DNA from 4 places in the Nocardia sp. NPDC058705 genome. Region 3 is predicted to be linked to each of the others. Evidence: riboswitches for the same ligand, from Rfam matches in the RefSeq annotation. Region 3 holds a riboswitch; each other region holds the start of a gene.
The links. Region 3 has a riboswitch for S-adenosylmethionine ahead of ACFW6D_RS25605 (bifunctional o-acetylhomoserine/o-acetylserine sulfhydrylase). Riboswitches for the same ligand answer to the same signal wherever they lie in the genome.

Region 1: it holds a riboswitch for S-adenosylmethionine, as region 3 does, so the genes downstream of both, ACFW6D_RS13975 (AfsA-related hotdog domain-containing protein) here and ACFW6D_RS25605 (bifunctional o-acetylhomoserine/o-acetylserine sulfhydrylase) in region 3, are expected to answer to the same signal.
Region 2: it holds a riboswitch for S-adenosylmethionine, as region 3 does, so the genes downstream of both, ACFW6D_RS22030 (rhodanese-like domain-containing protein) here and ACFW6D_RS25605 (bifunctional o-acetylhomoserine/o-acetylserine sulfhydrylase) in region 3, are expected to answer to the same signal.
Region 4: it holds a riboswitch for S-adenosylmethionine, as region 3 does, so the genes downstream of both, ACFW6D_RS29465 (aminotransferase class V-fold PLP-dependent enzyme) here and ACFW6D_RS25605 (bifunctional o-acetylhomoserine/o-acetylserine sulfhydrylase) in region 3, are expected to answer to the same signal.

What each region holds. Positions count from the first base shown of each region.
Region 1 covers NZ_JBHYRN010000009.1:127,773-130,589, forward strand. The annotation lists gene ACFW6D_RS13965 (hypothetical protein) at 1-45, opposite strand, end outside; gene ACFW6D_RS13970 (HAD family hydrolase) at 39-752, opposite strand; gene ACFW6D_RS13975 (AfsA-related hotdog domain-containing protein) at 815-1,594, opposite strand; SAM riboswitch class IV at 1,608-1,720, opposite strand; gene ACFW6D_RS13980 (SRPBCC family protein) at 1,865-2,317, shown strand; gene ACFW6D_RS13985 (MarR family winged helix-turn-helix transcriptional regulator) at 2,368-2,817, opposite strand.
Region 2 covers NZ_JBHYRN010000020.1:96,799-99,615, forward strand. The annotation lists gene ACFW6D_RS22020 (FAD-dependent oxidoreductase) at 1-198, opposite strand, end outside; gene ACFW6D_RS22025 (hypothetical protein) at 389-847, shown strand; SAM riboswitch class IV at 893-1,011, shown strand; gene ACFW6D_RS22030 (rhodanese-like domain-containing protein) at 1,029-1,445, shown strand; gene ACFW6D_RS22035 (O-succinylhomoserine sulfhydrylase) at 1,456-2,664, shown strand.
Region 3 covers NZ_JBHYRN010000027.1:36,600-39,416, forward strand. The annotation lists gene ACFW6D_RS25595 (MFS transporter) at 1-754, opposite strand, end outside; gene ACFW6D_RS25600 (TetR family transcriptional regulator) at 855-1,574, shown strand; SAM riboswitch class IV at 1,640-1,750, shown strand; gene ACFW6D_RS25605 (bifunctional o-acetylhomoserine/o-acetylserine sulfhydrylase) at 1,831-2,817, shown strand, end outside.
Region 4 covers NZ_JBHYRN010000039.1:3,980-6,796, forward strand. The annotation lists gene ACFW6D_RS29465 (aminotransferase class V-fold PLP-dependent enzyme) at 1-754, opposite strand, end outside; SAM riboswitch class IV at 796-910, opposite strand; gene ACFW6D_RS29470 (DUF6183 family protein) at 1,023-2,141, shown strand; gene ACFW6D_RS29475 (AAA family ATPase) at 2,378-2,817, shown strand, end outside.

The DNA of each region.
Region 1 (2,817 bases), on a different contig from region 3:
CGGCCCCTGGGTGGTGGGGGTCAGGTCGTACAGACGCTTCACCATACGGAAGCCACCTTTCGCTCGTCGGAGAATTCGTTGCCGTTCGCGTCGCCGAGGCGGTCGCTCAGGTGCCGCCAGGTGCCGCTGCGCGCGGCCGCCACCAGTTTCGGGTCGGCGCCTCGGTAGGCCGGGTGGGCCACCAGCCAGAGGAACGGCAGGTCGGTGCCGTGATCGCCGTAACCCCAGGTGTCGTCGGCGCTGATGCCGTGCTCGCGCAGGTACTCCACCACCGCCTCTCCCTTGGCCGCGCCGATCATCGGCTCGAGCACCTCCCCGGTGAGCACGCCATCAGCGTCGACCAGCGGTTCGGTGGCGATGATGTGGTCGGCGCCGACCGCGGCTGCCACGGGCGCGATCGCCGGTGCGAACGAACCCGACAGCAGCACCGTGCGGGCCCCGGACTCCCGGTGCGCGCGCAAGGCCCGCACCGCCTCGGCATAGAACGCCGCACCCTCGGCCGCGAACTCGTCGAACCAGCGCTGACCGGCCGCCACCAGCGCGGCGTACTCGACCCCGCGATAGGTCCGGTAGTACTCCCGGTTGATCTCCTCACGCGGCGCACCGGCTTCGGCTCGCGCCTTGAGATCGTCTGCGACACGGGCATATTCGCTCCCGTCGTCACCGTTCTCGGCGAGCCAGAACCGCAGGAACGTGAACATCGACTTCACCGTGATCAAGGTTTCGTCCACGTCGAAAAACGCCACACTCACGTTGTTTCCATTCGGCGTGCTCGGGCGCCCCCGCTCCGCCTCTGTCTCGGGACGGTGATCGCTCACGCCGGCACCCCCAGATACGCGGTGACCGCCTTGGCCGCCTTCGCCCGTTCGATCTGGGCGATTCGGTCGTTGGGCAGTGCGGTGAACTCGATCCGCGAGCCGGCCACGGACTTGCCGAACTGGCGTACGTCGGTTTCGATGACGAACTGCAGTTTGCCCGGATCATCGATCGAGACCGGCGTGAGCTGGGCGTGCAGCGTGGCGGGCAGCGGGAACAGGAACGAGGTGAACCGCAGGTCGACGTTGTTCCACACGATGTAGAAATGCTCCTGCGGCCTGCGCACCCCGTACTCGAGTTCGAACGCGGCAAGGAACAGCTGTCGCACCGCCTCGATCACCACGATGCCCTGCACGTGCTCACCGGTCTGGTGGTCGAGCAGCAGTTCGTTGTCGCTGTCCAGACGCAGATCCGCTTCGAAGGCGTTCTCCTCGATGCGCCGCAGCCCCGCCAGCAGCACATTGGAGTGCTGGTATTTGTGCACATGGTGCCTGCGCGCGGGCTCGGCGATTTCGCCGACCACCCGGACTCGCGCCTGCGGTGCGTGCACGGCTGCCACGTGCTCCAGGTAGTCGAGATCGTGGCGGGTGACGCCCTGGCCCAGGTGAACGGCCAATTCCTGATCGACGAACCGACCGCTGCGCAGCAGCGCCACCAGCCCCGACACGGTGTGCACCCGCTCGTCCGCCGTGATCCCGAGGAAACGGTCGGCCACCACGACGAACGTGGTCGCCACCGTTTCCGGGGCGCGAGTGGCGTCGAGTTGGACTACAGACATGGATAAACCTCCAGAAAGACGCTTACGGCAGGTGAGCCCCACCATCCGGTCGTCACCCGGAGCACCCCGCCGCCACTGGAGGGTTGCCGCCCAGCAAGCCGGGGCTCGATGCTGGAACTCGTGACCGTGCTCCGAAAGGTAAACGGCCGCAATATTTTTGAAAACCGTTCCGACCAGCATGCGAAAAATCCGCCCACGGGCGGAGGTAGGGCACAACGCCGGTGCCTATGCTGAGCGTGACAGTCCGTCACGTATATCCCGGAGGCAACGTTGCCGAACACTCTCGAAGCCAGCATCGACATCGCCGCATCGCCGGAGAAGGTCTGGTCGGTACTGTCCGACCTGAGCCGCATGTCCGAGTTCAGCCCGACGACGGTGAAGATGGTCGCGGTCGGTGGCGTGCGCGAGGGCGCGTTCACCGTCAACCTCAACAAGGTCGGCTGGAAGATCTACCCGACCACCTCGCGGATCGCGCGCTTCGAGCCGAACAAGGCGTTCGCTTTCCGGATGAACGAGAACCGCACGACCTGGACCTACGAACTCTCCCCCACTGCCACCGGCACCCACCTCGTCGAGACCCGCACGGTCGACGCCAAGGGTCTGCCCGGCTGGCTGCAGAAGACGATCAAGGTCGCCATGGGCGGCGAGGAGAAGTTCGAAGCCGATCTGGTTTCGGGCATGGAGCAGACACTGAGCAAGGTGAAGGTCGCCGCCGAGCGCTGACCTGGATATTTCTGAAAGCCCGTCGGAGATCATCCGGCGGGCTTTTTTCGTCACGCCAGGTTGTCGCGGATCTCGTCGAGCGCCTGCGTGCTGCGGGTGAGCAGCTCCCGCACCGCCGCCAGCTCGGCCGCGGTGAACTGCTCGGCCAGGGTGCGCTCCACCGCGACCGCGCGCGTATCGGCGTCGTTCATCACCGCGCGCCCCTCCTCGGTGAGGCGGGTTTCCAGCACGTTCTTGTGCCACTCGTGGGGGGTGCGGTCGACCAAGCCGCGGTCCTGCAGGTTGGTGAGGACGGTGTTCATCGTCGGCGGGGTGACGCCCGCCAGCCTGGCCAAGGCCGCCGCCGAGATGCCGGGGTTCTCCGCGAGGTACATCAGCGCGCTGTACTGCGGGACGGTCAGGCCTGCCGGTTTCAGCGCGGCCGTCTTCGTCGCGATCAGGGCTTGCTCGGCCCGCTTGATGTACGAGCCGAGCCTCTCGGCGGCGGGCATGGACGTCAT
Region 2 (2,817 bases), on a different contig from region 3:
GATGATGCCCTTGATCCGCGGGTGGTCGGGGGCGACGCCGTAGCGGATCAGGCCGAAGGGCGCGGGCATGCGCTCGTAGAGGTCGATGCTGACCTCGGCATCGGACTTCATCAGGGCGTCGGCGGCGTAGATACCGGCCGGTCCCGCGCCCACGATCGCAATGCGAAGCGGGCGAGTAGCTGCACTCTGTTCGGTCATGTCTACGCGCACCCTTTGGTCGAGAACTGATTTGACGGCGTCAACTTAGCTTAGGCTAAGTCGAATATCCGACTTACTGGCAGCTGCCATCGACGTCGGCAGCAGCCGCAATCAACGCGATTCTAGCTGCGGCATTGCGGCCACCCGGCGTGCGGTGTAGCCGCCCGCGCGGGTCTGCGAGGATTACAGCATGAACGAGGAGCAAACAGGCTCGGATGACCAGCCCGTAGTGGTGGATCAGACCGACAAGCGTTCCATCGTCCCGTTCGTCGCGGCAGCGGTGGTGGCGATCATCGTGCTCATCGGCATCGTGCTGGGCGGACTGCTCTCGCCCGCTGAGAAAAATGTCACAGAGGCCGACCGGCTCGCGGCCGCCGTCACCAACTATATCGACGCCCGCTCGCGCAGCGACCTGCGTCCGCCGACGGGTGTGGCCTGCGAAGGCTTCAACGAGGAGAGCTCCGGCCTTTCCGAACAGCTCGGTGGCCCGAAATCCACGGTCACGATCGACGGTAAGGGTTTCGAGAACGCCACCGTCAACGGCGACCGCGCCAAAATCGACGCGACCGTCGTGGTCAACGGCAACCCCGCGACCACCAACTGGAAACTGACCCGCGCCGACGGCGCGTGGCTGGTGTGCACCTTCTGAATCGTTTGACACGATGACCGGTGCCGAGGCAATCTCAGATCGCAAGGTCATGAGTGCCAGCGTCAAGCCCCGGCTCGCTGGTCGGCAACCCTCCTCCGCGGTGGGGTGCTCCGGGTGACGACCTGGCCGTGTGTTCCGGAGTTCCGGCACGGCAAGAGCGGATTCACGCAGGAGGATCGACATGACTTACGCCGGCGACATCACCCCTGAGAAGGCGTGGGAGCTGCTCACCGAGCACCCCGGCGCCGTGCTGGTCGACGTGCGCACCGAAGGCGAGTGGGCACACATCGGCATCCCCGACACCAGCTCCATCGAACGCCCCGCCCATTTCATCGAATGGGTCGACGGCACCGGCACCCGCAACCCCGACTTCGGCGTGCAGCTCGAGCAGGCCCTCGCGGGTCGCCCCGACGACGCCCCGGTCGTGTTCCTGTGTCGCTCCGGCCAGCGTTCCGCGCACGCGGCGAACCTGGCGACGGCGGCGGGCGTGGCACCGTCCTACAACGTGCTCGACGGTTTCGAGGGTGGTCCCGACGCGTTCGGTCAGCGCGGCAGCACCGGCTGGCGCGCCGTCGGCCTGCCGTGGCGTCAGGCATAAGGAGAAAAGCATGATCACCGGTGGTTCGTTCGACAAGCCACTGCCCGAGGGTGTCGGTCCCGGCACGCTCGGTGTGCGTGGCGGCCTGCGCCGTTCCGGCTACGACGAGACGTCCGAGGCCCTGTATCTGACCTCGGGTTTCGTCTACGAGAGCGCCGAAGCCGCCGAGGCCGCCTTCACCGGCGACATCGAGCACTTCGTCTACTCCCGCTTCGGCAACCCGACCGTGGCGATGTTCGAGGAGCGCATCCGCCTGCTCGACGGCGCCGAAGCCGCCTTCGCGACGGCATCCGGCATGTCCGCGGTGTTCACGGCGCTCGGCGCATTGCTGAAGGCGGGCGACCGTCTCGTCGCGGCTCGCAGCCTGTTCGGCTCGTGCTTCGTGGTGTGCAACGAGATCCTCCCGCGCTGGGGCATCGAAACCGTCTTCGTCGACGGCGACGACCTCGACCAGTGGGAACAGGCCCTGTCGGTCCCCACCCAGGCCGTCTTCTTCGAGACCCCCGCCAACCCGATGCAGACCCTCGTCGATGTCCGCAAGGTCACCGAGCTGGCCCACGCCGCGGGCGCAAAGGTGGTGCTGGACAACGTCTTCGCCACCCCGTTGCTGCAGCGCGGCTTCGAACTCGGCGCCGACGTGGTCGTCTACTCCGGCACCAAACACATCGACGGCCAGGGCCGCGTCCTCGGCGGCGCCATCCTCGGCGCCAAGGACTACATCGACGGCCCCGTGAAAACCCTGATGCGCCACACCGGCCCAGCCCTGAGCCCCTTCAACGCCTGGACCTTGCTCAAGGGCCTGGAAACCATGCCGCTGCGGGTGCGCCACTCCACCGAATCGGCCCTGCAAGTGGCCAAGTTCCTGGAGATCAACGATTCGGTCGACTGGGTGAAATACCCCTTCCTGGAATCACATCCACAGCACGCCCTCGCCAAGGAACAGATGTCCGGCGGCGGCACAGTCGTCACCTTCGCCCTCAACGGCGACGACGGCAAAAAACGAGCCTTCGAGGTCCTGAACCGCCTCCGCATCATCGACATCTCCAACAACCTCGGCGACGCCAAAACCATGATCACCCACCCCGCCACCACCACCCACCGAGCCATGGGCCCGGAGGGACGCGCGTCAATCGGCTTGTCCGACGGGGTCGTTCGCATCTCGGTAGGCCTCGAAGACCTCGAAGACCTCCTCGGCGACCTCGACCACGCCCTGAGCTGAACGGCTCGCGAACAACCTCCTGACCTGCGCGTGGAGCCACCGCGGTCGCCCAGGAGTGCCGGGCCCGCCGCAGCGGGGGGCGGGGTTCACAGTCGGTTCGGTCGGTGCAGCCGTATCGACTTCACAAAAATGAGTATGCGTTCGTACTTGCGC
Region 3 (2,817 bases):
TGCTGCCGGTCAGCCAGCCGTCCTCGGCCGCGCGACTGAATCCGTAGACGATCGAAATCAAACCGAAGGTCACCGTGACGGCGCCGGGCAGGTCGTAGCCGCCGGTCCGCGGCACCGGGACATCGCGCACGATCACCGCCAGCGCACCGGCCACCGCGATGAGCGCGATCGGGGTGTTCATCAGCAGCGTCCACCGCCACGAGGCGAACTCGGTGAGCGCGCCGCCGACGATCAGACCGAACGCGATACCGCCCGCGGTGATCCCGGCGAACACCGCGAACGCGCGGGCCCGCTCCTGCACGTCGGTGAAGATCACCGACAGCAGCGACAGTGCCGCGGGCGCGAGCAGGGCGGCGAACGCACCTTGCAGACCGCGACCGACGAACAGTTGCGCGCCGGTCTGCGCGAGTCCGGCCAGTGCCGACGCGGCGGCGAAGCCGACCAGCCCGATCAGGAAGATCCGGCGCCGCCCCAGATAGTCGGCCATCCGTCCGCCGAGCAGCAGCAGGCCGCCGAAGATCAGGGTGTAGGCGGTGATCGCCCACTGCTTGTCACCCTCGCTGATGCCGAGGTCACGCTGGGCATACGGCAGGGCGATCGTGATCACGGTGGCATCGAGCACCACCATCAACTGGGCGGCGGAGAGCACGATCAGCGCCCACCACCGCATCGAATTCTGTTGATTATCAACATGTTTCGCTTGTATTTCGGTGCCGGTCACCAGGACTCCTCGTCGCTCGATCAGTTCGCTCAATACTGGCACCATGCGACAATTGGCGTCAAGAGAAAAATGTCTGACTGCGCCAATTGGCAGGTCTCGACAGATGGAACCGGCAGCGGGGTAGACTGGCGACATGCTGGATTCGACCCCTCCGATCAGCGTTGACCGGACCGCCGAACCGGCTGGCGAGGCGCCGCTGGGCCTGCGCGAACGCAAGAAGCTGCAGACCAAAGCGGCGATCGTCGCGATCGGGCTCGACCTGTGCGAAACGCAGGGCTTCGACGCGACGACGGTCGAGCAGATCGCCGCGGGCGCCGACGTGTCGCCGCGCACCGTCAACCGGTACTTCCCGCTCAAGGAAGACATCGTGCTCGCCCCGATCGACGACTTCGGGGTCACCGTCGCGGCCGCGCTGCGCGCCCAGCCCCCCGGCAACGAACTACAGGCGCTGTGCGGGGCCTACCTGCAGGTGATCCACGCCGAAGTGGGCGCCGACGGCGTTCGTTTCCTGCGCCAGTTCCTGCAGATGCAGCGGATCATGCGCGCCAGCCAGGCGGTGAACGCGCGAGCGCTGGAATACGCGGAAAAGAAGAATGTGGCGGTGTGCGCGCAGCTCGCGGATCGCATGGGCACGACACCGGACGACTTCATGGTCCGGCTGGTGGCGGGGACCTGGCAGATGCTGTGTCACATCTCGATGGCCGATGTGGAGGAAGCGCTGCTGCATTCGACGCCCCAGGCGGCCGTGCGGGTGACCCGTGACGCGATCCTGCGCGCCTATCACGGCCTGCGCTACGTCTGCGGCGCACCGGCCGACGACACGCCCGGCCTCGGCACACCGCTCACCGAGTGATCTTCGGCGGGAAATGCGGGGGAAGTTTCCGCGTGTGGGAGATGTCCGGTTAACATGACGCCCAAGGTCATGAGTACCAGCGCCAAGCCCCGGCTCGCTGGTCGGCAACCCTCCAGCTGCGGTGGGGTGCTCCGGGTGATGACCGGGCTCTCGAAAGTCGAGAGCAAGCGCGCATTTCAGGAGGCACCCATGTGTTGTTACCCGTCGATCCGACCCAACTGACGAGATCCCCGGCGAACACCCACTGGAGCACGACATGACTGATTCTTTCCTGCCCGAGAACTGGTCCTTCGAGACCAAGCAGATCCACTCGGGCCAGGCACCCGACGCCGCCACCGGCGCGCGGGCCCTGCCGATCTACCAGACCACCTCGTACGCCTTCCGCGACACCGATCACGCCGCCGCGCTGTTCGGTCTCGCCGAGCCGGGCAACATCTACACCCGGATCATGAACCCCACCCAGGACGCGGTGGAGCAGCGCGTGGCCGCCCTCGAAGGTGGCGTCGCGGCGCTGCTGCTGGCCTCGGGCCAGGCCGCGGAGACCTACGCGATCCTGAACCTGGCGAGCGCGGGCGACCACATCGTGTCCAGCCCGCACCTCTACGGCGGCACCTACAACCTCTTCCACTATTCGCTGCCCAAGCTGGGGATCACGGTCTCGTTCGTCGAGGACCCCGATGATCTCGCGCAGTGGGAAGCCGCGATCCAGCCGAACACCAAGGCGTTCTACGGCGAGACCATCGCCAACCCGAGCAGCGCGGTGTTCGACATTCCCGGCATCGCCGGTGTGGCGCACGCGAACGGCCTGCCGCTGATCGTCGACAACACCGTCGCGACCCCGTACCTGATCCAGCCGCTGGCCCACGGCGCCGACATCGTCGTGCATTCGGCGACGAAGTACCTGGGTGGGCACGGCGCGGCCGTTGCGGGCGTGATCGTCGACGGCGGCACGTTCGACTGGACCGTGCGCGACGCCGACGGCAACTCGCGCTACCCCGGTTTCACCGAGCCCGATCCGAGCTATCACGGTGCGGTGTTCGCCGATCTGGGCGCGCCCGCGTTCGCGTTGAAGGCGCGCGTGCAGCTGCTGCGCGACCTGGGCGCCGCAGTCTCACCGTTCAACGCGTTCCTCATCGCCCAGGGCATCGAGACGCTGAGTTTGCGGGTGGAACGGCATGTCAGCAATGCCGAGACGGTCGCGAAGTTCGTCGCCGAGCAGCCGGGCGTCGACGCGGTGTTCTAC
Region 4 (2,817 bases), on a different contig from region 3:
TGCGCACGGCGCCACCACCGGCAAGGTAGGGCTCACCCTGGTCCAGCCAGTCACGCCGCCCGACGAGCACACCCGAGCCGAACGGCGCGTACAGCTTGTGCCCGGAGAACGCGAGGTAGTCGATCCCGGTCTCGCGCAAGGAGATCCGTCGATGCGGAGCCAGCTGCGCGGCGTCGACGAGAATCCGCGCACCACACAGGTGGGCGATGGTCGCGAGCCGTTCCAGCGGCAGCACCTCACCGGTGACGTTGGATGCCCCGGTCACCGCGAGCAGCGCGGCCGGCTTGCTGCACAACTCGGCGACGACCCGCTGAATCGTCTCCTCGACAGTCGCACCGGCCCGCACCACCCGGCGACCGTGCTCGGTCCACGGCAGGAAGTTGGCGTGATGTTCGATATCGAGCACCACCGTCTCCCCTGGCACGCACCCGGCCAGCAGGTTCAGCGAATCGGTGGTGTTGCGCGTGAACACCACCACCTGGTCGTCGTCGGCATCGAGGAACCGGGCAACCGACCCACGCGAGGCCTCGTAGCACTCGGTCGAGATCCGCGAGGCATACCCCGCACCCCGGTGCACGCTGGCGTAGAACGGCAGCAACTGCGAAATCCGGTCGGTGACCTGCTTCAACGCGGGCGCACTCGCGGCGTAGTCGAAGTTGGCGTAGGAGCTGGTGCCGCCCTGAACGAGCGGAACCTGCAGGTCGGCACCGGAAACGGCGGCGATGGCACAGGTGGGGTCGATTACAGCAGTCATGACGAAATCCCGTCGGCTCAGGGACCCGCTCCACAAGAGTTGGCCCGCGCTTGCCGCGCCCAATTCGGACGTCAGCCTGGTCGTCACCCGGAGCACCCCACCGCGGAGGAGGGTTGCCGACCAGCAAGCCGGGGCTGAACGCTGGTACTCGTGACCTGCAACGAGAGTGACAGATGACCTCGCGGCCTGTCAACTACCCCGGCGGAAGTGGCCTCCTACCGCGCCGAACTTCGATTGCCTCGGCACGGCAGATGCGTACGCTGGGCTCGTGCACGTCGAGATCGAACAGATCATTCGCGAGTTCCCGCAGCGCGACGATTATCGCGACATCCGGGAGCGGATCGAAAGTAGTGTTGGCGCAGGCGATCTCGAGTTCGCCGTGTCGCTCGGCCGAGCGGCGGCCACGGCCTACGGTGCCGGTAATTGGATTGTCGAGGATTGCGTCGGCACATTGCTCCACGCCTCCGCACCGGAGAGGGCCGGGGCCGCGCTCCGGGTGCTCGCGGCGACGAAGCCGGAGAAGAGCCGGGCGGGCCGGATAGCGGCGAAGCTGGCCGGATCGCTGGAAGCGGACGAGGCCGTCGCCGCGTTCGGTCAAGCCGGTCTGATCGGGCCGATCGCGGACGAGCTGCGTGCCTGTTTGCTGCAGGAGTTGATCCTGCGCGGCGTCACGGTGGCCGACCACGACGGGCTCGTGCGGTGGGCGAATTCGGCGCACTGGTCAGGTCATCCGCTGCGCGTGCTGCCGTTCGAACGCACACCCTTCGAGCACGGGCTCGCGCTGCGCCAATTCAGCCAGCACGGTTCGAGCGTCGGCCTGCCGTTCAGTGCCGACACCTCCCCCGCGCTGAGCAGACGCACTCGACTCGCCCTCCCCCGCGCCAAGGAAACTACCCACCCCGCGGTCGCGGACCGACTCGCGCAGGCTGTCGCGAACTGGAAGCGAGAATCCAACGGGCGCATCGAATCTCGGACCTTCGCACTCGGCAGCGTCCCCGACCCGGCGACGACGGCGGCCCTCATGGACACCTTGTCGCTGGAGTGCCTACACGCCCGGCACCCGTCGGCGACCGACCTCGTGGTCACCCCGTCCACACCCGGGCAGGTCTGGTCGATGCTGTTCGCCGCGGCGGCCAACGGCGGCGCCTACAACCACGGCGAAGGCGCGGCCTACGGCCGTCTGCGCGCCTGGCGTTCGCTCGGGGCACTGTGTGGTGCAACAGAATTCGACACCATCGACCATGTCACCCGCCTCGCGCGGGACTGCCACTGGTTCACCTTCGAGGCCGATACCGCATGGTTCGAGCGCGTCGCCTGGGATATCGGCATCGTCGCACTGACCCCCGAACCCGCCCTGTCGATCCTCGCTGCCACCGACACCGACTGACCGGCGCGTTCGCGCGGTGAGGCACGCCCGACGCGGCGGGAATCGCCCATGAGGGGGGCCGGCGGAACTAGCATCCGACGAAGGGAATTGCTGCGCTGAGGGCTCGGCAGATCAATGTGGCGCTGCGGGTGGGGTCCGATGTCAAACCGGTACACAAGGGGTGAACTTTGCCCGCGATGGACGCCGTACGATCGAGTGAAGCGAAAACAGTCCACGTATCAGATCGGAAGAAGACCATGTCATACGCCTTGAGCTCCACTTCGGCGGACGTGAGCGCTGATCTGCCCGATGAATTCGTCCACCTGGCGAGGTTGGCGTTGGCGGGGCGTGAGCAGGATGTCGCGATGTTCGTGCGGCGGGCCGCGCGGCGACACCGGCATGCAAGTCCCGAGTTGGCCGATGCGTTGATCGCGCTGCTGCGCCAGAACCCCACTCGCGCCAATCCCCTTCGCGCTGAGGTGGATACGCCGATTCCGGTAGACGGCGACAGTCGGCTGCCGTTGGTTCGGGTGATCGCACCCGGCGCCACTGTCGAAGTGCCGATCCTGGCCGCCGAGACCTACGACGTGCTCACCCAGATCGTCGATGAGCGCAAGCAAGCCGACCGGCTGGCCGCCGCCGACCTCACCCCGGCGCGCAGCCTGCTGTTCGTCGGCCCGCCCGGCGTCGGCAAGAC